2 linked regions of the Variovorax paradoxus genome follow. Each later gene encodes a partner of the first gene's protein in a complex. Links are inferred from orthologs where the notes say so. Each region holds a gene or a part of one and is shown in the gene's direction. Other genes may lie near its edges.

The links. The genes of interacting proteins can lie anywhere in the genome.
Region 2: the proteins of smc (region 1) and L3V85_RS26920 are in contact, whole or in part, in a crystal structure (PDB 3ZGX), measured with the Bacillus subtilis proteins. The link is inferred for Variovorax paradoxus from one-to-one orthologs.

What each region holds. Positions count from the first base shown.
Region 1 is NZ_CP091716.1:4,220,203-4,228,314, reverse strand. The notes cover bases 3,636-7,749. They hold smc (chromosome segregation protein SMC), read left to right. Parts: upstream 3,636-4,033; coding sequence 4,034-7,549; downstream 7,550-7,749. Other genes in these bases: L3V85_RS19530 (cell division protein ZipA C-terminal FtsZ-binding domain-containing protein), read left to right, coding at 7,566-7,749; L3V85_RS19540 (hypothetical protein), read right to left, coding at 3,636-3,919. In the rest of the region: macrolide ABC transporter ATP-binding protein/permease MacB, read left to right, coding at 1-927; L3V85_RS19550 (efflux transporter outer membrane subunit), read left to right, coding at 884-2,329; L3V85_RS19545 (mobilization protein), read right to left, coding at 2,351-3,043; more of L3V85_RS19540, read right to left, coding at 3,161-3,635; more of L3V85_RS19530, read left to right, coding at 7,750-8,112. UniProt on the Bacillus subtilis protein: Required for chromosome condensation and partitioning.
Region 2 is NZ_CP091716.1:5,793,911-5,800,898, forward strand. The notes cover bases 2,599-5,588. They hold L3V85_RS26920 (segregation and condensation protein A), read left to right. Parts: upstream 2,599-3,670; coding sequence 3,671-4,507; downstream 4,508-5,588. Other genes in these bases: L3V85_RS26905 (SulP family inorganic anion transporter), read left to right, coding at 2,599-2,823; L3V85_RS26910 (outer membrane protein assembly factor BamE), read right to left, coding at 2,840-3,316; L3V85_RS26915 (DUF3460 family protein), read left to right, coding at 3,386-3,592; nadB (L-aspartate oxidase), read left to right, coding at 4,541-5,588. In the rest of the region: L3V85_RS26900 (enoyl-CoA hydratase-related protein), read right to left, coding at 1-997; more of L3V85_RS26905, read left to right, coding at 1,144-2,598; more of nadB, read left to right, coding at 5,589-6,115; panB (3-methyl-2-oxobutanoate hydroxymethyltransferase), read left to right, coding at 6,185-6,988. UniProt on the Bacillus subtilis protein: Participates in chromosomal partition during cell division. May act via the formation of a condensin-like complex containing Smc and ScpB that pull DNA away from mid-cell into both cell halves.

The sequences.
Region 1 (8,112 bases):
GCGCAGCCCTACGTACACAGCGTGACGCCCTCGACCTCGCGCAACCTGCGGCTGCGCTACCGCAGCGTCGACATCAACGGCTCGGTGAACGGCGTCAGCGACAGCTTCTTCCGGGTGCGCGACATCCAGATGGCGAGCGGCGCGGCCTTCACGGCCAGCGATGTGCGGCATCAGTCGCAGGTGGTGGTGATCGACCAGAACACGCGGCGCAAGCTGTTTCCCGAGGGCACCGATCCGCTGGGCAAGATCATCCTGGTGGGCAACCTGCCGTGCACCGTGATCGGCGTGTCGCAGGAAAAGAAGAACATGTTCGGCGAGAACAAGTCGCTCAACATCTGGCTGCCCTACAGCACCGGCGCGAGCCGGCTCTTCGGGCAGCAGCACTTCGACAGCATCACCGTGCGCATCCGCGACGACCAGCCGACCAAGGCGGCCGAGGACAGCGTGGTCAAGCTGCTCACCATGCGCCACGGCAGCAAGGATTTCTTCACCTTCAACATGGACAGCATCGTGAAGACGGCCGAGCGCACGAGCCAGTCGCTCACGCTGCTGCTGTCGCTCATTGCCGTGATCTCGCTGGTGGTGGGCGGCATCGGCGTGATGAACATCATGCTGGTGTCGGTGACCGAGCGCACCCGCGAGATCGGCATTCGCATGGCCGTGGGCGCGCGCCAGAGCGACGTGCTGCAGCAGTTCCTGACCGAGGCGGTGCTGGTGTGCCTGGTGGGCGGCCTGATCGGCGTGACGCTGTCCTACGGCATCAGCTTTCTGTTTTCGCTTTTCGTCAAGCAATGGCAAATGATCTTTTCGATGGGGGCCGTGGTGTCGGCATTCCTGTGCGCGTCGCTGATCGGCGTGCTGTTCGGCTACCTGCCGGCGCGAAATGCCGCGCGGCTGGACCCGATCGAGGCGCTGGCTCGTGAGTAGCGCGCGCTTTCTTCATCGGGGCGTGGCGGCCGCTGCCGTGGCGTTGACGCTCGGCGGGTGCGCGCTGTTCCAGCCTGAGCAGCGCGAGCAGCGGCCATTGAACGTGCCCTCGGCGTGGCAGCAGCAACAGCCTTCGCCCGTCGCTGTGGCGAATGCCGCCGCGATGCCTTCCGAGCAGTGGTGGGCCGCCTTTCAGGACCCGCAACTGGACACGCTGATCGACAACGCGCTGCGCACGAACAACGACCTGGCCGTGGCGGGCATACGCGTGCAGCGCGCGCAGTTGCAGGCGGGCCTGGCCAACACCAATCTCACGCCGGGCGTGGTGGGGCAGCTCAACACGAGCCGTGGCTACGACCTGAAGCGCGGCGGCGTGGCAGGTTCCGCATCGAGTTCGCTGGTCACGCTGAGCTACGAACTCGACCTGTGGGGCCGGCTATCGGCGCTGCGCAGCGCCGCCGACTGGGAGTTGAAGGCCACGGTGTCCGACCGCCAGGCCGCCGCGCTCGCGCTGGTCGGCACGACGGCGGGGCTCTATTGGCAGACCGGCTACCTGAACCAGCGCATCGCCCTGAGCGAAGCGGGCATCGAGGACGGCCGGCGCATCTTGGCGCTGGTGCGCACCAAGTACGCGGCGGGTGCCGTGTCGGGGCTGGACGTGGCGCAGGCCGGCCAGAACCTGGCGACGCAGGAGGCGGCGCACACGCAGTTGCTGCAGCAGCGTGTCGAGGCGCGCAATGCGTTGGCGATCCTCTTCGACAGGCCACCCGAAGCGCTGGCAAACGAGCCCACGCGGTTGCCGGATACCGCGCTGCCCGCCATCGATGCGGGCGTGCCCGCCAGCCTGCTGGGCCGAAGGCCCGATCTGCATGCGGCGGAACTGCGCTTGCGCGGCGCACTGGCGAATGTCGACGCCACGCGCACCGGCTTCTATCCGACGCTGAGCCTGACAGGCTCGCTCGGCACGTCGAGCACGGCATTGGGCGATCTGCTGAAGAACCCGGTCGCCACCCTCGGCGCGGGGCTGGCGCTGCCGTTCCTGCAATGGAACACGGCGCGGCTGACGGTCGGCGTGTCGCAGACGCAGTATGAAGAAGCGGTGGTGGGGTTCAGGCAGTCGCTCTATACGGCGCTCTCAGAGGTAGAGAACGCGTTGTCGTCGCGAACGCAACTGCGCGACGAAAGCATCAAGCTGGCGCTGGCCCTTCAGGAAGCGCAGCGGGCCGAGAAGCTGTCGGAAGTGCGGTATCGGGCCGGGGCGACAGCGCTTCAGCCGGTGCTCGATGCGAAAGACCGGCGCCGCACCGCCGAGGTTTCGCTGGCGTTGAACCGGCTGAACCAGTTCAACGCGACGATGACGCTCTACAAGGCCCTGGGAGGCGGGGCGGCGGTTGCGTCTTAGCGCACCGGCCCCGCTGGGGGCTCAGAGCGGCAGCGTGTCGAAGGCCGCGTAGACCGTGGCCAGCCACGACTTCACGCGTTGCCGCTCCAGCAGACCCAGCGCGTGCGAGCCTTCGCGGTCGTTCACGGCCTTCCAGAAGCTGGTGTTCTGTGCATCGATCTTGCGCATGCTCGCCTCGTGCAGGCGGGGCAGGGCAATCACGCGCGCGCCGTTGGCCGTGGCCTTCGAAAGCGACTGCGAGGCCAGCAGCATCCCGAAGTCGCTGCCGCGTCCGTAGTTCTGCACCACGATGTAGTTGGGGCGGTTGCCGAAGGTGTCGATCAGGCTGCCGAGCAGGTCGGTCGAATCCTTGCCGTCGTCGAGCACATGCCAGAAGTTGACGGTGACGCCGATTTCGGCGAACACGTCGAACAGGTCCGATTCCTTGATCCAGCGCGACAGCGGCGCCAGCGTCTGGGCCGCGAGGTCGACGATCACGCTTTGCTGGGGATTGGTCTCGAAGCCGTTCACCACGGTGTCCAGGCCTTCGAAGCTGTCGACCACCACGGGCGACGCGAAGCCTTCGTAGAAGCGGGTGAACGAGCTGTGCGAGCGATCGGTGTCGAAGCCGGTGAAGGGCCGGCTGTGGTCGATGAAGTACTGGGCCAGCACGCGTGCCGTGACCGACTTGCCGACACCGCCTTTTTCGCCGCCGATGAAATTGATGGAGCTCATGTACTGCTGCTGCCTCTGAAGGGTTGAGGGGTGAAGGGCGATTTCATTCTAGGGGCCTCGCCTTGCGGTTTCGCTGCTTGCACGCGCCGTGCCTGCCCGTGGCCGGTGGCTTGCGCCTCACTTGGGCACGAGCGTGAAGAAGGGCATGACCACGCCCATGATCCAGTTCTGGCCGAAGTCGAGCGCGGCGCGGCGGTATTTCTCGTCGGCCTGCGCGGCCAGCAGGTCGAGCCGGGCCACCACCTTCGACAGCTCGCGGTCGGCCACGAGGTTGCGGCCGCGCTCGCTGATCTCGGTGGCCAGCAGCAGAGGCTGGCCGTCGGGGCCGGTCTTGGAGGAGATCAGCCAGAGCGAGATCTCGAAGTTGCGCGCGGCGCGGAAGCTGTTTTCGGCGTTCACGCCGTCGATCATGGTCTGGTCCCAGGTGTCGCCGTTGGCCTGCTTGAGCATGGACGCCCAGCCGTACACCAGCGCCGCCACCCGGTCGCCCTGGTAGCCCTGCGGCCCGGTGTCGAAGGCCAGCCGGATTGCGTCGATGCCGCTGGCGCCGTGCAGCTCGGGAAGCGGCGGGCCCTTGAGCACGGCGTCCCAGGCACGCTGGGTGGCTTCTTCCATGCTGGGCGCCGACTTGCGCCATTCGCGCGGGTTGCGCTTGTAGAGGGTGGACTGCACGCGCCGGACCGACTGGAGGTTGTCGCGCAGCGAAAGATTGGCAATGCGGTTGGCGCCGGACTGCATCCATTCCTGGCTCGCGTAGGGCTCCGCGCGCTCTGTGGAACGCACCGACGAGCAGCCGGCCGCGCCGATCAGGATGGCCGTGCCCGCCAGCAGCCAGGCGCCTCGCGCCGCAAGGGTTGAAACCGGGGAATCGCTCATGCCCTGACGTTATCATCCACGGCTGGGGCGGCGGCCTGCTGCAAGCTGCAGGCCCGTGCAATTTTCCTTACAAATCAATACCTTGGCGCTACAGCCAAGGCAGGCCGACAAGTCGTGCGTCTTAATTCCATCAAGCTCTCGGGCTTCAAGTCGTTCGCCGAACCCACCAACTTCCTGCTGCCGGGCCAACTGGTGGGCGTCGTCGGGCCCAACGGTTGCGGCAAGTCGAACATCATGGATGCGGTGCGCTGGGTGCTCGGCGAGTCGCGCGCGTCGGAGCTGCGCGGCGAGTCGATGCAGGACGTGATCTTCAACGGCACGACCACCCGCAAGCAGGCCAGCCGATCGAGCGTGGAACTGGTGTTCGACAACGCCGACCACCGTGCCGGCGGCCAATGGAACCAGTTCGGCGAAATCGCGGTGCGCCGCGTGCTTACCCGCGACGGCACCAGCAGCTACTACATCAACAACCAGCCGGTGCGCCGCCGCGACGTGCAGGACGTGTTCCTGGGCACCGGCCTGGGCCCGCGCGCCTACGCCATCATCGGGCAGGGCACGATCAGCCGGATCATCGAGTCCAAGCCCGAAGAACTGCGCCTGTTCCTCGAAGAGGCCGCCGGCGTCTCCAAGTACAAGGAACGCCGCCGCGAGACCGAGAACCGCCTGGGCGACACGCGCGAGAACCTCACGCGGGTGGAAGACATCCTGCGCGAACTCAACGCCAACCTCGAGAAGCTCGAGAAGCAGGCCGAAGTGGCCGCGCGCTACAACCTGCTGCAGGGCGACGCCACGAAGAAGCAGCACCAGCTGTGGTTCCTCAAGCGCAGCGAAAGCAACGCCGACCAGGCCAAGATCAAGGCCGACTCCGAAAAGGCGATCAACGACCTCGAATCGCGCACCGCCGACCTGCGCCGCATCGAGTCCGAACTCGAAACCGTGCGCCAGGCCCACTACGGCGCCGGCGACCAGGTGAACCAGGCCCAGGGCAAGCTCTACGAGGCCAGCGCCGAAGTCGGCCGGCTCGAGGGCGAGATCCGCTTCGTGGTCGAAGGCCGCCAGCGCGTCGAGCAGCGCCTGGTGCAGCTGCGCGAGCAGATGGGCCAGTGGGGCCGCCGCCGCGAAGAAGCCGAAGCCGAGATCGAAACGCTGGCCGGCGCGGGTGTCGATGCCGAAGAGCAGGCCATCTTGCTCGCCGCCCAGCTGGAGGAACACGACGCGCGCATGCCGGAGCTCGAAGAGGCCGTGCAGCGCGCGCAGGACCAGGCCAACGCCCAGCGCACGACCGTGTCGCAGGTGCAGCAGCAAATCCAGGTGCTGGCCGCCGACCAGCGCAACATCGAAGAACAGAGCCGCCAGCTCACGCAGCGCAGCGAACGCCTGCGCGCCGACCAGAACGCGCTGGCCGCGCCCGACGAAGCCCGCCTGCTCGACATGCAGGAGCAGCATGCCGCCGCGCAGGAAGCCGCGAGCGAGTCCGACGCGCGCCTGCAGGAGCTGCAGGAAACGGTGCCCCAGCTCGACGACGACCGCCGGGCCAGGCAGCAGGCGGTCAACACCGAGGGTGCCCGCCACGCCGAGTTCTCGGCCCGCCTCGATGCGCTGCGCGCGCTGCAGGAGAAGGTCAAGACCGACGGCAAGCTCGCCCCGTGGCTGGCCAAGCACGGCCTCGACGGCCTGCAGGGCCTGTGGAGCCGCATCCATATCGAACAGGGCTGGGAAAGCGCCCTCGAAGCCGCGTTGCGCGAGCGCCTGGGCGCGCTGGAAGTCAGCCGCCTGGACATGGTGCGCGCCTTCGGCAACGACGCGCCGCCCGCCAAGCTCGCCTTCTACAGCCCGCCCGCCGCCGGCGTGCCGGAGAGCGCCGCCGCGTTGCCGCGCCTTTCGAGCCTGCTGCGCCTGAACGACGCCGGCCAGCAAGCCCTGCTGACCGGCTGGCTGCACGGCTGCTACACCGCCGACAGCTTCGAAGAGGCACTGGCCCAGCGCGCAACGCTACAGCCCGGCGAGGTGATCTACGTGAAGAGCGGCCATGCCGTGTCTTCGCACAGCGTCAACTTCTACGCACCCGATTCCGAGCAGGCCGGCATGCTGGCCCGCCAGCAGGAAATGGAAAACCTGGAGCGCCAGCTGCGCGCCCAGACGCTCATCAACGAAGAAGCGCGCACCGCGCTGGTCCGCGCCGAAGCCGCCTATGCCGACGCCGCGCAGCGCCTCGTGACCGCCCGGCGCGAAGCCGCCGAGACCCAGTCGCGCGCGCACGAGCTGCAGGTCGAGACCCTGCGCATGACGCAGCTGGCCGAGCAGACCCGCGCCCGCAGCCAGCAGCTGGCCGCCGACCTCGGCGAAGTCGATGCGCAGCTCGAGGAACTGCAGGAGCGCCGCATTTCGGCCGAAGGCCGCTTCGAAGAACTCGACATGCAACTGGCCGACAGCCAGGAACGCCATGCGGAACTGGACGAGCGCGTGATCGAAGCCGGCCGCGCGCTGAACGCCAGCCGCGAGCAGCACCGCAGCCTGGAGCGCCAGGCGCAGGAAGCGACCTTCTCGCAGCGCACGCTCGAAGCGCGCCGCGGCGAACTCAACCGCTCCATCGAAACCGCGGCGCAGCAAGTCGTGTCGCTGACCGACGAAGACGAGCGCGCACGCGCAGAGCTGAGCCGCCTGTCCGACGCCGCCGCGCAGGCCGGCCTGCAGGACGCACTTGCGCTCAAGCTCGAACGCGAAGCCGCGCTGGGCTCGGCACGCAGCCAGTACGACGACCTCACGCTCAAGCTGCGTGCCAGCGACGAGCGCCGCCTGCAGCTGGAGCGCGAACTCGATCCGCTGCGCCAGCGCATCACCGAATTCCAGCTCAAGGAACAGGCCGCGCGCCTGGGCGTGGAGCAATACCAGCAGTTGCTGGACGACGCCGGCGCCGACCTCGAGGCCATCGAGCAGTCGATCGAGACCGACAAGGTGCGCCTGACCGGCCTGCAGAGCGAAATCGACCGCCTCAACCGCGAAGTGGTCGCGCTCGGCGCGGTGAACCTGGCCGCGCTCGACGAACTGGCTATCGCCAGCGAGCGCAAGATCTTCCTCGATGCCCAATCGGCCGACCTGAATGAAGCCATCGGCACGCTCGAAGACGCCATCCGCAAGATCGACGCCGAAACGCGCGACCTGCTCGGGGGCACCTTCAAGATCGTCAACGACCACTTCAGCCGCATGTTCCCCGAGCTGTTCGGCGGCGGCAATGCCAAGCTGATGATGACCGGCGACGAGATCCTCGACTCGGGCGTGCAGGTGATGGCGCAGCCGCCCGGCAAGAAGAACCAGACCATCCACCTGCTCTCGGGCGGCGAGAAGGCGCTCACGGCCATTGCGCTGGTGTTTGCCATCTTCCAGCTGAACCCGGCGCCTTTCTGCCTGCTGGACGAAGTGGACGCGCCGCTGGACGACGCGAACACCGAGCGCTATGCCAAACTCGTCACCGCCATGAGCCGTGAAACCCAGTTCCTCTTCATCAGCCACAACAAGATCGCCATGGAAATGGCCGAGCAACTGATCGGCGTGACGATGCAGGAGCAGGGCGTGTCGCGCATCGTGGCGGTCGACATGGAGGCGGCGGCTTCCATGGTGGCTGCGGCCTGAGCCGGGCGGCACACCGATGAGCAGCCTCACTCTCGCCCTGACCATCCTCGGCGGCCTCGTTCTCGCGGCCGTCGTTGCCTACAACACGCTGATGTCGCGCCGCAATGCGCCGCGCCAGCCCGACGCGGTCGACATCGCGCTGGCCGATGCGGAACGCGCGATGTCCGGCTCGGCCGACGGCCTGGAGCCGACGCTGCATGTCGATCCGAACCAGGTGCCGGGCAGCGACCGCCATGAGCCGCTGTTCGACCCCGACCTGCCGGCGCCCAGCGGCATGCCCGTGCCGACCGGCGAGCGCCGCGGCGGGCTCGACCCGCTGATCGACGTGATCGCGCCTATCTCGCTCGACGGCCTGGCCTCGGGCGACGCCGCCATCGCCGCCATGCCGCCGACGCGGCGCGCGGGCAGCAAGCCGGTGGCCATCGAGGGCCTCAACGAACACAACGGCCAGTGGGAGCCGCCCGTGCCGGGGCAGCGCTACAGGGCGTTCCAGGTCGGCGTGCAGCTGGCCAACCGCACCGGCGCGCTCAACGAGATCGAGTACTCCGAATTCGTGGTCAAGG
Region 2 (6,988 bases), 1.6 Mb from region 1 along the record:
GCAGGCGGCGGCATTGCACGGTGCTCATTGCGCCGCCGGGGAAAGAGAAGTTCAGCACGCCAACCTCGCCGGCCCCGCCGTGTTCGCTGTAGCGGATGTCGGTCCAGGTGCGGCGGCCGGCCGGCAGCTGGAGCGGCGCCGGCACTTCGGGCACCTCGAAGGGCAGCAGCTCGCCCAGCGCTTCGACCGCCGGCAGCTTGTAGCTCGGCAGCTCCGAGCCGGGCGCGCGCCAGGGCCGCAGTTGGGGGATCCACACCGCCCCGTCGACAGTGGCGCGGCAGATGGCGCCGGCGCGGGTGGCGATCAGTTCTCCGGCGGCACCGCGCAGCTCGTCTTCTGGATGGCCGCCGTGCAGGTACCACTGCGCGCCCAGCAGTTCGTCGAGCACGCCGGGTTGGGAATCGGCGGCGCGCAACTGGCGCAGCACCGACGCGGTCGAATCCGCTCGCCAGTCGATGCGCCGCTGCGCCTGCTTCATGAACGGGCGCCAGCCGGCAGCCAGGTCGGCGGCCCGCTGGGGCTGCGGCTTGTACCTGCCCGAGGCGAAGCGCTCCACCGCGAGCATCACCGCGTCGACGGCGGCATCGGCCACTTCGCCCCGGTACAGGTCGCTCTTGCCCGCGAGCGCCGGCACCTTGAAGGGCGACCAGGCCCAGACATCGCCCGCGTCCATTTCGGCCACCGCTTCGAGCACGGTGACGCCCCAGCTTTCGGCGCCGCCTTGCAGGGTCCAGTCGAGCGACGAAGGGCCGCGGTCGCCCGGCGGGCCGGGGTGCACGATCAGGCAGGTGTGGGCGCGCCAGACGTCCTCGGGAATCGCGGTGGTGAGCATCGGCGCCACGATCAGCCCGGGTGCGTGGCGTCGCACGGCGGCGCGCAGGGCATCGTCGTCGCCGAGGGCCAGTTCCACGCCCACGGTGTGGCCGTGGTCCTGGAGTTCGGCAAGAACCCGTTGCGTCAGGCTGTTGAACGCGCTTGCGACAAGCAGGATGTGCATCGGACGCCTTCAGTAATGTTGGTGTCTAAATGTCAACGAACGTCAGAAATGTATCTCGATGAATCGGCACCGATAAGCTGCCCAAAAGTACACACCGGGGGTTGCCCCAGGGCGCGCCAGGCGTGCAGGCCACAATCGGAGGCCCCATGCATTTCCCCTTGAATCTCGCCCGCTTTCGTCCACGCCTGATGGACGCGCTCGCGGACTACGACCGCGCGCGCTTCTTCCGGGACCTGGGCGCCGGCGCGATGGTCGGCATCGTGGCGCTGCCGCTGGCCATGGCTTTTGCCGTCGCGTCGGGGATCAGGCCAGAGGCCGGCATCTGGACGGCGGTCACCGCGGGCTTCCTGATCTCGCTGCTGGGCGGCTCGGCCGTGCAGATCAGCGGTCCGGCGGCCGCGTTCGTGGTGATCGTCTACGGCATCGTCGAGCGCTACGGCGTGGCCAACCTGTTGATCTGCACCGCCTGCGCCGGCGTGCTGCTGTTCATGGCGGGGCTCTTCGGACTGGGGCGGCTGCTGCGCTTGGTGCCGATGTCGATCGTGGTGGGCTTCACCAACGGCATCGCGGTGCTGATCCTGCTGTCGCAGCTCAAGGAGCTGCTCGGCCTGGCGGTGGCGAAGATGCCGGCCGACCCCTTTTTGCAACTGCACGCGATGGCGCTGCAGCTCGGCAGCTTCAACCCGCATGCCTTTGCGCTGGGCGTGGCCTGCGTGGCCGGCCTGCTGCTGTGGCCTCGGTTGCTGCGCGCCGAGTCGAAGATCGGCGCCGCGGTGCTGCGCGCCGGCGGCCGCGTGGCGCGCTCGCGGGGCGTGCAGATGAGCGCGCGCGTGCCCGGCCCGGTCGTCGCGCTGGTCACGCTCACGCTGCTGTCCTGGGGCCTCGAACTGCCCGTGGAGACCATCGACACGCGCTTCGGCGGCATTCCCGAAGGCGCGCCGGCTTTCGCGCTGCCCGACTTCTCATGGGAAACGGTGAAGCAACTGGTCATGCCCACGCTGACCATCGCGCTGCTTGGCGCCATCGAGTCGCTGCTGTGCGCCCGGGTGTCCGACCAGATCAGCGGGCAGTCTCCGCACGATCCCGACCAGGAGCTGATGGCGCAGGGCGTCGCGAACGTGGTCACGCCTTTCTTCGGCGGCATGCCGGCCACGGGCGCCATCGCGCGCACCGTGACCAACATCCGCTCTGGCGGCACCTCGCCTGTCGCGGGCATGGTGCATGCGCTGACCTTGCTGCTGGTGGTGCTGCTGGCCGCGCCGCTCGCGCGCCATGTGCCGCTGGCGGTGCTGGCGGGCATCCTGGTGTTCGTGGCACTGAAGATGGGCGAGTGGCGCGAGTTCGCGCCCACGCGGCTGCGGCAACTTGACCGGCACTACCGGCTGTTGATGCTCGGCACCTTCTTCCTCACCGTGGTGTTCGACCTGACGGTGGCGATGCAGGCGGGTATCGTGCTGGCGTGCGTGTTGTTCATGCGGCGCATGAGCGGGCTGTTCAGCGTGGAGCTGGTGATGCTGCAGCCGCCGGTGCTCACCTACCGCATCTACGGCGCGCTGTTCTTCGGCGCCGCGGCCAAGCTGGACGAGGCGGTGAACGCCGCCGAACGCGCGCCGCGCGGCATGACGGTGGTGCTCGACGCGATGCACCTGATCTACCTCGACGCCACGGGCATCGCCGCGCTGCGGCGACTGCACCGCGCGGTGCTGGCGCGCGGCGGGCTGCTGCGCATCGAGTCGCTGCAGCCCCAGCCGCGCGAGGCGATCGAGCGCTCCGGCTTTGCGGAGGAGCTGGTGGCGGGCCGCCCCGCCGACGCCCCCGGCGCCTGAAAGCGCCGAAGCGGAATCAGGGCGCTTCGGTACCCCGGTCGGGCGACGAGCCGCTGCGCACCACGCGCTGGTCGTCGTTCAGGGTGGCGGTGAAGACCATCGGCGAGCTCGGCGGCTGCACCCAGCGCCATTCCCATTCGGTCTCGCGCCTGAGTGCGTAGGGCGTGACCTTGGCGGGCTTGCCGAGCATCTTGCGCAGGTCTTCCATCATCATGCCGGGCTGCACCCGGGCGAAGTTCTCGGGCGTCAGCACCTGGCGCAGCGCGCTCATCTTGCCGTCCGTGCCGATGGTGATCATGTAGTTCTTCTGGCCCTGCGGCTGGCGGTTGTATTCGAAGATGCGGCCGCGGTTCGGGCCGTCCCAGATGTTCTCTGGCTCGCCGAAACGGGCGCGCACATCGGCCTCGGTGGAGACGCCTTCCTCGAGCTCGCTGATGTTCTTGGAGTCGCAGGCCGCGAGCCCCGCCACGACCGCCAGCAACGCGGTTGCCATGCCGATCCGCCATCCTCGCCGATGCTTCATGCCGTCCCCGGTAAAATTCACGCCATAAAGGTCCAGTCTATGTCCATCTTCCGCCGCCCCCACTACTCTTCCGAGATCACGAACTTCATCGAGCAGATGAAGGAAAAGAAGCCAACGCTGGAAGCCGAACAGCGCGCCGGCCGCGCCCTGCTGTGGGACAAGCACCTCGACCGCAGCCTGCTCGAGGAATACAGCGAAGCCCGCGTGGCGCAGCAGCCCTACGTCTACCAGACCCAGCCCAAGTAATTCATCAGTGACGCCGAATTGGCATCCAACGCCCGTCCGCATTGCGCCGACAGCTATTGAAATGATAGCGATCGACCAATGAACGGAGACGAGGACAACGGCACGCTCGTGGTCGGCATGCCCGACGTGATCGACCAGGTCGCGCTCGCGAGGCTCTATGGCGAGCCGCTGTTCGCGATGCCGAAGGACCTGTACATCCCGCCCGAGGCGTTGCAGGTGTTCCTCGAGGCCTTCGAAGGCCCGCTGGACTTGCTGCTCTACCTGATCCGCAAGCAGAACTTCAACATCCTCGACATCCCGATGGCGGGGCTCACGCGGCAGTACCTGAGCTACGTCGACGAGATCCGCCAGACCAACCTCGAACTCGCGGCCGAGTACCTGCTCATGGCCGCGATGCTGATCGAGATCAAGTCGCGCATGCTGCTGCCGCCCAAGAAGGTGGCCGACGGCGAGGAAGCCGAAGACCCGCGCGCCGAGCTCGTGCGCCGCCTGCTCGAATACGAGCAGACCAAGCTGCAGGCCGCCGCCATCAGCGCCATGCCGACCTACGGCCGCGACTTCTGGAAGGGGCAGGTCTACATCGAGCAGTCGCTGAAGCCGCGCTTCCCCGACGTCGACGTGGCCGAGCTGCGCGACGCCTGGGCCGACATCATGAAGCGCGCCAAGCTCGTGCAGCACCACAAGATCTCGCGCGAGGAGCTCAACGTGCGCGAGCACATGAGCATCGTGCTGCGCCACCTGCAGGGGCAGCGCTTCGTGGAATTCGAGAAGCTGTTCGATGTGTCGCGCGGCACGCCGGTGCTGATCGTCACCTTCATCGCGATGCTCGAGCTCGCGAAGGAAACGCTGATCGACATCACGCAGGCCGAGGCTTTTGCTCCCATCTACGTCAGATTGGCCTATTCGCCAAGCTGACCCAACCGGCTCCCCGACCCAGTGACTTCCGCCGTGCGCGACTTCGACGTCCTCATCGTCGGCAGCGGCCTGGCCGGCCTCTCGGCCGCGCTGCACCTGGCGCCCACGCACCGCGTGGCCGTGCTCACCAAGCGCGCGCTGAACGACGGCTCCAGCGCCTGGGCGCAGGGCGGCATCGCGGCGGTGCTGGCGGCGGGCGACAGCTTCGACGCGCACGTCGAAGACACGCTGGTGGCCGGTGCCGGCCTGTGCGATGCCGAGGCCACGCGCTTCGTGGTCGAGCATGCGCCCGAGGCCATCGGCTGGCTGCGCGAGCTGGGCGTGCCCTTCTCTGAAGAAGACGGCGGCCTGCACCTGACGCGCGAAGGCGGCCACAGCCAGCGCCGCATCGTGCACGTGACCGACGCCACCGGCGCGGCGGTGCAGCAGGTGCTGATCGAGCGGGTGCGCCGCACGCCGAACATCACGCTGTTCGAGCACCACACGCTGGTCGACCTGATCACCGGCCGCAAGCTCGGGCTCGACGACCCGGCCTGCCTGGGCCTTTACGCGCTCGACGACCAGACCGACGAGGTGCTGGCCTTCCGCGCGCCGCACACCATCCTGGCGACGGGCGGCGCGGGCAAGGTCTACCTCTACACCACCAACCCCGACACGGCCACCGGCGACGGCATCGCCGCCGCCTGGCGCGCGGGCTGCCGGGTGTCGAACATGGAGTTCATCCAGTTCCACCCGACCTGCCTGTACCACCCGCATGCCAAGTCCTTCCTGATCAGTGAGGCGGTGCGCGGCGAAGGCGGGCTGCTCAAGCTGCCCGACGGCACGCGCTTCATGCCCAGGCACGACGAGCGCGCCGAGCTCGCCCCGCGCGACGTGGTGGCCCGCGCCATCGATTTCGAGATGAAGAAGCACGGCCTGGACTGCGTGTACCTCGACATCTCGCACCAGCCGGCCGCGTTCCTGAAAGAGCACTTTCCCAACATCCTGGCGCGCTGCCTGGAGCTGGGCATCGACATCACGCGCGAGCCCATCCCCGTGGTGCCGGCCGCGCACTACACCTGCGGCGGCGTGCTCGGCGACCTGAGCGGGCGCACCGATGTGCCGGGCCTCTACGCCATCGGCGAAACTGCCTGCACGGGCCTGCATGGCGCCAACCGGCTGGCCAGCAACTCGCTGGTCGAGTGCATGGTGTTCGCGCGCGCCGCCGCCGGCGCCATCGCCGCGGCACCGGTGCGCGAACGCGCCGAGCTGCCCGCCTGGGACGACAGCCGCGTCACCGACGCCGACGAGGCCGTGGTCATCTCGCACAACTGGGACGAGTTGCGCCGCTTCATGTGGGACTACGTCGGCATCGTGCGCACCAACAAGCGCCTGGAGCGCGCGAGCCACCGCATCGCGCTGCTGCAGGCCGAGATCCACGAGTTCTACGCGAACTTCCACGTCACGCGCGATCTGCTCGAGCTGCGCAACCTGGTTCAGGTGGCCGAGCTGATCGTGCGCTCCGCGCAGGCCCGCCACGAGAGCCGTGGCCTGCATTTCAGCCGCGACTACCCTTCGCTCGCCGAGCACGCCGCACCCACGGTGCTGGTGCCGCCGGCCGACCGATAGGCCCCACCCGCTTCGTTTTCTTCACTCAAGGATGCCCGGCCACCGACGCCCGCAGGGAGAAACCCAACCATGTCGAACACCACACCGCCGACCGAAACGCCACCGGCCTCGCCCTACGGCACGCTGCCGCCGGCCTCCCCGCCCGCGTCGCGCAAGCCCGTGAGCCTGCCGCGCCTGGCCGACATGCACGCACGCGGCGAAAAGATCGCCATGCTCACGGCCTACGACGCCACCTTCGCGGCCATGGCCGACGCGGCCGGCATCGACTGCCTGCTGGTCGGCGATTCGCTCGGCATGGTCTGCCAGGGCCTGAACAGCACGGTGGGCGTGAGCCTGGAAGCCATGCGCTATCACACCGACAGCGTCTCGCGCGGCCTGCGCCGCGTGCAGGGCACGGCCTGGCTGATTGCCGACCTGCCCTTCGGCAGCTACCAGGAATCGCGCGAACAGGCGCTGCGCAGCGCCACCGTGCTCATGCAGGCCGGCGCGCACATGGTCAAGCTCGAAGGCGGCGGCTGGACCGCCGACACGGTGCGCTTCCTGGTCGAGCGCGGCATTCCCGTCTGCGCCCACCTGGGCCTGACGCCGCAGACGGTACATGCGCTGGGCGGCTACCGCGTGCAGGGCAAGGGCGACGCCGCCGGCGCGCTGCTGAAGCAGCAGGCCCATGCGCTGCAGGACGCGGGCGCCGCGATGCTGGTGCTCGAGATGGTGCCGGCCGCGCTGGCCGCCGAACTCACGGCCGAGCTGACGCGCTGCGCCACCATCGGCATCGGTGCCGGCCGGGCCACCGCCGGACAGGTGCTGGTGTTGCACGACATGCTGGGCATCAACCTCGGGAAGATGCCGAGGTTCGTGCGCAACTTCATGGCC